Regions from separate parts of the Kribbella sp. NPDC004875 genome, predicted to be linked through region 1. Evidence: riboswitches for the same ligand, from Rfam matches in the RefSeq annotation. Region 1 holds a riboswitch; the other holds the start of a gene.

Region 1 (3,626 bases):
GATCCCCGACCTTGATCTCGCTGATCGCGGTTGGACCGTTGGCTGTGTAGACGAGAGTGTCCGGCGCGAAGCACTGATTCACTGCTACGGCGGTGTCGTTGGCGATCTTGAGGAAGGGGACGACGCCTTGGGACTCGCCGTTGGTGCCTTGGATGCCGGCGCCGATGCCGCGGACCGGGGTCCAGTCGTTGCCGAGGCCGCCGGAGTACTTCGCCAGCAGGGCGTTGTTGCGGATGCCGGTGAAGATCTGGGAGAGGTCGTCCTCGACGGTGGTGAGGAAGCAGGCGGACAGCTGGGCCCTGGTGGTGCCGGAGTTGAAGAGGATCGGGGTCGAGGTCATGAAACGGAAGGAGCTGATGACCTCGTAGAACTCGATCGCCTTCGCGTCCCGGTTGTCCTCGCGGAGCGCGATGCCCATCGCGACTCGTAGGAAGAGCGCCTGGGGGAGCTCGAAGCGGACCTTGTCGATGTGCAGCAGGTAGCGGTCGTAGAGCGTCTGCAGACCGAGGAACGTGAAGTCCAGGTCCCGCTCCGGCTTGATCGCCGCGGCGAGCCGGGCGAGGTCGAAGCGGCCGAGCTCCGGGTCGAGGTGCCCGGCCTCGATCCCGAGCTGGATGTAGCGCGGGAAATAGTCGACGTACGCGTCGGTCATGTCGGACTGGCTGGCCTGGCGTGGTTCGCCGTGGACGCGGCCGAGTGTTTCGCGGCGGATCTTGTCCAGCAGCAGGCGTGCGGCGGCGAAGCTGTACTGCGGCTCGGTCTCGACGTACGACCGGGCGGCCATCACCAGCGCGAGCTCGACCTCGTGCTGCGCGATGCCGTCGTAGCAGGCGCCGAGGGTCTCGTTCAGGATCAGCTCGGGGTCGACCGCGTCGAGACCGGCGGCTGCCTCGGCGACGACCACCTTGAGACGGTCGACGTCGAGCGGGGACCGGCTGCCGTCGGCGGCGCGCACGGTCGGTGCCGGCTTCTCGGCGACGCCGGACGCGCCGGCTGGGGTGCGGGCCTTGGTGCGCTCCTCGCGGTAGAGCACGTAGGCACGGGCGACCTGGTGCTCACCGGCGCGCATCAGCGCCAGCTCGATCTGGTCCTGGATGTCCTCGACCTGCACGCTGCGCCGCCCGGACAGCGAATTCAGACCGCGGCTGGTCAGGGCGCCGACGACCCGGCCGGTCAGGTCGGTCACCAGGTCCTGGACCCGGTGGGTGGTGGCCGCGTCGGAGCCCTCGACGGCGAGGAACGCCTTGGTCAAGGCGACGGAGATCTTGGTGGCGTCGAACGGAGTACTGCTGGCGTCGCGGCGGACGACGGTCAGCTCGATCTCCCGGTCCGTCGCCAGGGGCGATGAGGAAGAAGCAATGGTCACAGGTGTGCGCTCCAGAAGTGTTCGGAGACCCGGGACCACGCGAGCAGGCGCACGACGAGACCGGCAGCACCGGCCGGAAAGACTGTCGTCACGCCCTGCGACCCACCCGCGAGATCTCGGACTGCGTGCACCGGCGGTGCACGCGCCGGTGGCAGGTACTCGGACTCGCGGAGGGTCTCCGCTCACCGTTGCGGGGCAGTCCCGGAGTCGCACCGGATTCCCCTGTTGCCTCGGAGTGACCCACATGTTGTGCCATCGATCACTCCGAACCACCAGCAGTAGAGATGCTAAGCCGATGTATCTAGATCTAGTGGTAGCGCAACGTCGCGTGTCGCACATCTTGTGGTCCTCACGCCGCCACGGCATACAGATCCTGGAGCGTCATGATCTCCGATCCGTGATGGATCAGCTCGCGATTGAGGCGCAGTACGACGTGACCGAACGGCTCGGCCGCGTCGAGTTCGTTGGCCTGACTGAGGCCGACCGTGGTCACCGCGTCCTCGTCGAGGCCGGCGATCGCGTCCTGCCAGGCCTCGACCCAGTGCGTCAGCCAGGCCACCGCGTCCCGCGCGTTGCCGTGCAAGGTGATGTCCGCGCGGCCCTGCCGGCTCTCACCGAACGTCCACTCCCAGCGCTCGAAGAACGTCTCGGTCAGGTGCGCGATCAGCCAGGCGATCGTCCGCGGGCCGCGATGGTCGGGCTCGTCCGGCCACTGCGCGACCCACTCCCCGGACCCGAGTGCGCGGAAATGTCCCGCATAGTGCCGCCGGACGACGGTGAGCGCCTCGCTGCTCGGGCGCCAGAAGTACTGCTCGTCGGTCAGTCGGGCCAGCCGCCCGGACAGGACCATCCAGCTGAAGCCGAGCTGGCCACGAACCATGGCCATCGCCGATGGCCGCTGCAGGATGTCCCAGTCGAACGGCTCCGGCATCACGACTCCCCTGTACGATCGAACATATGTTCGAATTCTTGCTCGTCGGGAGACGGAAAGTCAAACCACCTAGCGTGTCGGTCGTGGCCTCGACGGGACTGGTCTGCTAGGTGGTTCGATCCGGGTGTCGGCGGCCGGGCTCGCGAAGCGGCGCTCGAGCAGTGTGAACGCGTCGATCAGTTCGGGTGCCTCGTAGACACGGTTCCGCCGGCCGTCGGTGACCTCGCGCAGGATCCGCGCCTCGACCAAGCGGGCGAGGCCCTGGTTCGCGGCCTGCTGGGAGCGGTCGATGAGCTGCGCCGCGGCGGCGAGCGTGAGGACCGGCGCGGCCGGCAGTGCCTCGATCAGCCGTTCGGTCGCCGAGCCCGCCCGGACCGGCGCGGCGCGTTCCCGCCAGGCAGCCTTCAGGTCGACGGCCGTCTGCTCGAAACGCGCGGCCTCGGCGGTCGCGTGCGTGCAGGCCATCGCGAACATCCGCAGCCACGGATTGGCGGCCGCTCGTGCCTTCGCGGTCGTCGAGCGTCCGACGTACCGGAACGCGGTCAGGGTGTCGACGTACTCCGTCGCGTGGGTGGCGAGCGCCAGCGAGACCGGCGGCACGGTGCGGGTCACGAGGCCGTCGGCGCGCAGGATCAGGTGGATCAGGGCCCGTCCGGTCCGGCCGTTGCCGTCGGCGAACGGGTGGATGGTCTCGAACTGGGCGTGCGCGATCGCGGTCTTGGCGAGCACCGGCAGCGGCGACTCGCGAACGAAGGTCATCAGGTCCGCGAGCAGTTCCGGAATCAGTTGCGCCGGCGGCGGGACGTAGTACGCCTCGGCGGGGGAGCGGCCACCGATCCAGTTCTGCAGGTAGCGGACCTCGCCGCCGTACTCCGGGGTCGGCGACTGGGCCATCAGGAGCCGGTGTGCCTCGAGCAGATGGTCGACCTCGAGTTTGTCGCCGGCCTGGACGGACTCGGTCACCCAGGTCATCGCGTCGACCGCGCCGAGCACCTCCTCGGCCGTGACGTCGCGCGCGCGGTCTCGCAGTACGTCGGCCTTCAACAGGCGGCGGGCCCCGACGACGAGACCCTCGATGTGGGACGAGCCGACCGCCTCGGCGCGCAGCAGGAGCCGCGCGAGCGCCTCGCTGTTGGTCAGTACGGCGGCCGTCGCGTCCAGGCGGGCGAGATCGCCGGCGGCGTCCTCGAGAACCGCGAGAACGTCGTCGCTCAGGTCGAACTCCCGGCCGACCAGTGGGTCCGGGAAGTACAGCTCGTACGACCCGCCCAGCCGCTCGGCCCGGGTGAACCCGTCGGGGTGTCCGGGCCAGCGGTGCAACTCCACGCG
Region 2 (3,626 bases), on a different contig from region 1:
TGTACGCGCTCGCGTTCGGCGGGCCACTCGCCTCCGGCGTGGTCGCGATGGTTGTCTCCGGCACCTGGAGCGACCTGAAAGGCCCGACCCGCCCGCTCTGGCACGGTACGGCGTGGTTCCTGGCCGGCCTGCTCATCGCGGGATTCGCGCCGACCATGGAGGTCCTGGTCGTCGGCCGGATCATCCAGGGCTTCGGCTCCGGTCTGCTCACGGTCGCCCTGTACGTCGTGGTCGGGCAGCTGTACCCGGCCCGGCTGCGGCCGCGGATCTTCGCCGCCTTCGCGACCGGCTGGGTCGTACCGTCCCTCGTCGGCCCCGCGATCGCCGGACTGATCGTCGAACACGCCAGCTGGCGCATCGTGTTCCTCGCCGTCCCCGCGCTCGCGATCCCGGCCGCGCTGGTCATGCGGCCCGGCCTGGCCCGCGGCGACACACACGAGCCGCGCCCTGGGAAGCTCTGGGACAAGCGGGCGATGTGGGCGATCGCGGCGGCCGTCGGTGTCGGGCTCCTGCATTACGGCGGGCAGCAGCACGGTCTGGTGCAGCTCGGTTTGCTCGGGGCCGGCCTTGCCGGGGTGGTCGCGTTCGGGCCGCGGCTCCTGCCGCGCGGGACGTTCACCTTCGGTCGCGGACTGCCTTCGGTGATCGCGCTGCGCGGTCTGGTCGCTGCGGCCGGGTTCGGCGCCGAGGTGTTCCTGCCGCTGATGCTGACCCGCGAGCGCGGGCTGTCGCCGGCGTTGGCCGGGCTCGTGCTGACCGTGAGCGCGCTCAATTGGTCGGCGGCGTCCTGGTACCGCGGCCGGCCGAACCAGCCGTTCTCGCACGGGGTGTTCCTGCAGGCCGGGATGCTCGCGATCGTCCTCGGGATCGCGGCCGCGACGCTGACGCTGAACCCACACGTGCCTGTCCTGGTCGGGATCCTCGGATGGGGGCTGACCGGACTCGGAATGGGGACGGTCTTCCCGACGCTGTCGGTGCTCGTGCTGGAGTACTCGCCGCGGGACGAGCAGGGAGCGAACAGTTCCGCCGCGCAACTCAGCGACTCGTTGTCCACAGCAACGGTGCTGGCGATCGGTGGGTCGTTGTTCGCGGCGATGGAACCGCATTCGGCCGTGACGGCGTACGTCGTCGCGTTCGGTCTCCCGGCCGTGCTGGCGTTGCTCGGGGTCGTCGCGGGTCGTCGTACGGCTGCCGTCTAGAGCTACTCCTTCGAACCGGTGACGGCGATGCTGGCGCCGAGACCGATGATCATCAGACCGCCGGTACCCCCGACCAGCTCGAGCCGGCGCGGCGAACGGGCGAACCACTCGCGCGCCGTGCCGGCCACCACCGCCCAGACACTGTCCGAGCAGAGCGCGATCAGGATGAAGATCAACCCGAGGATCAGGATCTGCGCCCACGCCGGGCTGCTCGCACCCTTGTCCACGAACTGCGGCAGCGCGGCCGCGAAGAACACCGCGGTCTTCGCGTTCGTCACGCCGACCAGGAACCCCTGCCGCACGGTCTTGCGGCTGCTCGCCGGCTTCACACCGCCGGCGAGCGCCACCGCCAGCGACTTCCGCGACCGGAACGCGTGCACCCCGAGGTAGATCAGGTACGCCGCTCCGCCCAGCTTCACGATCGTCAACGCGACCGCACTCGCGGCGATCAACGTCCCGAGCCCGAGCGCGATCAATACCAGCATCGTCGCGGCACCGAGTGTGTTCCCCACCATCGTCAACACGGCTTCCCGCCGCCCCACCGCCAGCGCCCGCCCCACGATGAACAACACGCTGGGCCCCGGAACAACGATGATGATGAACGCAGTAATCGCAAACGCAACCAAATGATGAGCGGACGGCATCCACACAGCGTAAGCGCTCCCCGCCACCCCGGTCAGCCCCGCGCCATGCACGCGGTACCAGGCCTCGCCGCCGGCAAGTCATGTCACCCCTAACCCCCTACAACCCGCCAGCCGACCCACATCCCGCCCGCCGCTTGCTCCCGCCTTCCTCGTTGAATGCTCTCGTCCGTCGAGTCGTGGCGAGTGGTTGCGGATTGAGAGCCAGGATCCACGACTCGCGTTGGAGCTCACGAGCCAAACGCCACGACTCGGCGATGGCTGGGGACGCCACCGGCTTGTGTCACCGGTGACGCGGTACATGCCGCCAGTTGACCGACACCCGGCAGTGGGGCGGCCGGCAACTCTCCAGCGGCTTGCGCCGGCGCGGAATCGCGTGGGCTGGGCGGTCGAGCGGGGGAGGTACCCGGCGTCACCTGGAGTCGGCGCGAGAGTTGCCGTGGGTGGCGCGGCGGCGGGCGGTGAGGTGGCGGTTGGGGGGTGTGCGCCGGCGTGGTGGTGGGTGGGGACAGGTTATTTCCTGTGTTCGGGGACCGGGAGGTGTTCAAGGACCCGGGAGGTGTCTTGGACCCGGGAGGTGGGGCGGGGTGGTGGGGTGGGATTGGTCACCGGCGCGCCGGGTGGCGTTGACCGGGGAGTGGGCGGGCCTCTACGGTTCCAGGGTCAACCTGCGGTGCCATGAGGGAAGCCGGTGGGAATCCGGCACGGCCGCGCCACTGTGAGCGAACTTTGGTTCGTGAGTCAGGACGCTCGGGCGCCAGCAGCCTTTCTCAGGGGACGCGCACTTCCCCAGGAGGTTCAGTTCAAATGGCAACTCCTGCCCGCTCAGTCGCCGTACCGGCGCTTTCGCCCAAGCTTCTCGCCGCTGCTCTCGGCAGCGTCGGCCTGATGTTGCTGCTCGCCTACCTGGTCGGGTTCGACCAGGGCGCGGTCTCCCAGTCGGGGATGTACCTGCACGAGTTGATGCACGACGGTCGCCACCTGCTCGGCGTGCCCTGCCACTAGCTCAGATGCGCACCTTCGGATCGCTCCTGGTGCGCGGACTGATCGTCGGACTCTTCGCCGGCCTGCTGGCCGGAACCTTCGCCTACGTGATGGGCGAGCCGCGCGTCGACGCGGCGATCGCGATCGAAGAGGCCGGTGCCGCGCACACCCATGACCACGACCATGCTGACCAGGCGGAAGCAGAACAGCCGCTGGTCAGCCGCGACGGCCAGCGGGCCGGCCTGTTTCTCGCGACCGGCCTGTACGGCGTAGCGCTCGGCGGGATGTTCGCTGTCGCGTTCACGCTGCTCCGCCGCAAGCTCCGGACCGGGAACGACGCGTACGCCGCGCTCGGGCTCGCCGCCGCGGGTTTCATCGGCATCGTGCTGGTCCCGTTCTTCAAGTACCCACCCAACCCACCGGCGGTCGGCGACCCGGACACCATCACCCGCCGGACCGTCACCTACCTCTTGACCCTGGTGATCGGTCTGCTCGCGGTCTGGGCGGGCGTCGCCCTGTCCCGATGGGCCGCGCGGTACGGCGATGTCGCCCGTCTGGCGGGTGGTGTCGTCGGGCTCCTCGCGACCGTCGTGGCGGCGTACCTGATCCTGCCGCGGATCAACGAGGTTCCGGAGACGTTCCCCGCTACGCTGCTGTGGCAGTTCCGGTTCGCCTCGCTCGGTACGCAGGCGACGCTGTGGCTCCTGCTCGGGTTCGGGTACGCGGCCGCGGTGGACCGCCGGCCGATCCGAACGAAGGTGGCTGCGGCTTGACGACGCTGACCCTGGTCGCGCACGCCTTG

What was found. Region 1 has a riboswitch for cobalamin ahead of ACFYRH_RS20490 (ribonucleoside-diphosphate reductase subunit alpha). Riboswitches for the same ligand answer to the same signal wherever they lie in the genome.
Region 2: linked by a shared signal. The riboswitch ahead of ACFYRH_RS06350 (CbtB domain-containing protein) and the one ahead of ACFYRH_RS20490 (ribonucleoside-diphosphate reductase subunit alpha) in region 1 are both predicted to bind cobalamin.

Annotation. Positions count from the first base shown of each region.
Region 1 is NZ_JBIALI010000003.1:683,008-686,633, reverse strand. It holds gene ACFYRH_RS20490 (ribonucleoside-diphosphate reductase subunit alpha) at 1-1,366, opposite strand, end outside; cobalamin riboswitch at 1,499-1,655, opposite strand; gene ACFYRH_RS20485 (DinB family protein) at 1,716-2,297, opposite strand; gene ACFYRH_RS20480 (Fic family protein) at 2,367-3,626, opposite strand, start outside.
Region 2 is NZ_JBIALI010000001.1:1,311,638-1,315,263, forward strand. It holds gene ACFYRH_RS06340 (MFS transporter) at 1-1,199, shown strand, start outside; gene ACFYRH_RS06345 (LysE family translocator) at 1,202-1,843, opposite strand; cobalamin riboswitch at 2,484-2,609, shown strand; gene ACFYRH_RS06350 (CbtB domain-containing protein) at 2,648-2,845, shown strand; gene ACFYRH_RS06355 (CbtA family protein) at 2,851-3,597, shown strand; gene ACFYRH_RS06360 (histidine phosphatase family protein) at 3,594-3,626, shown strand, end outside.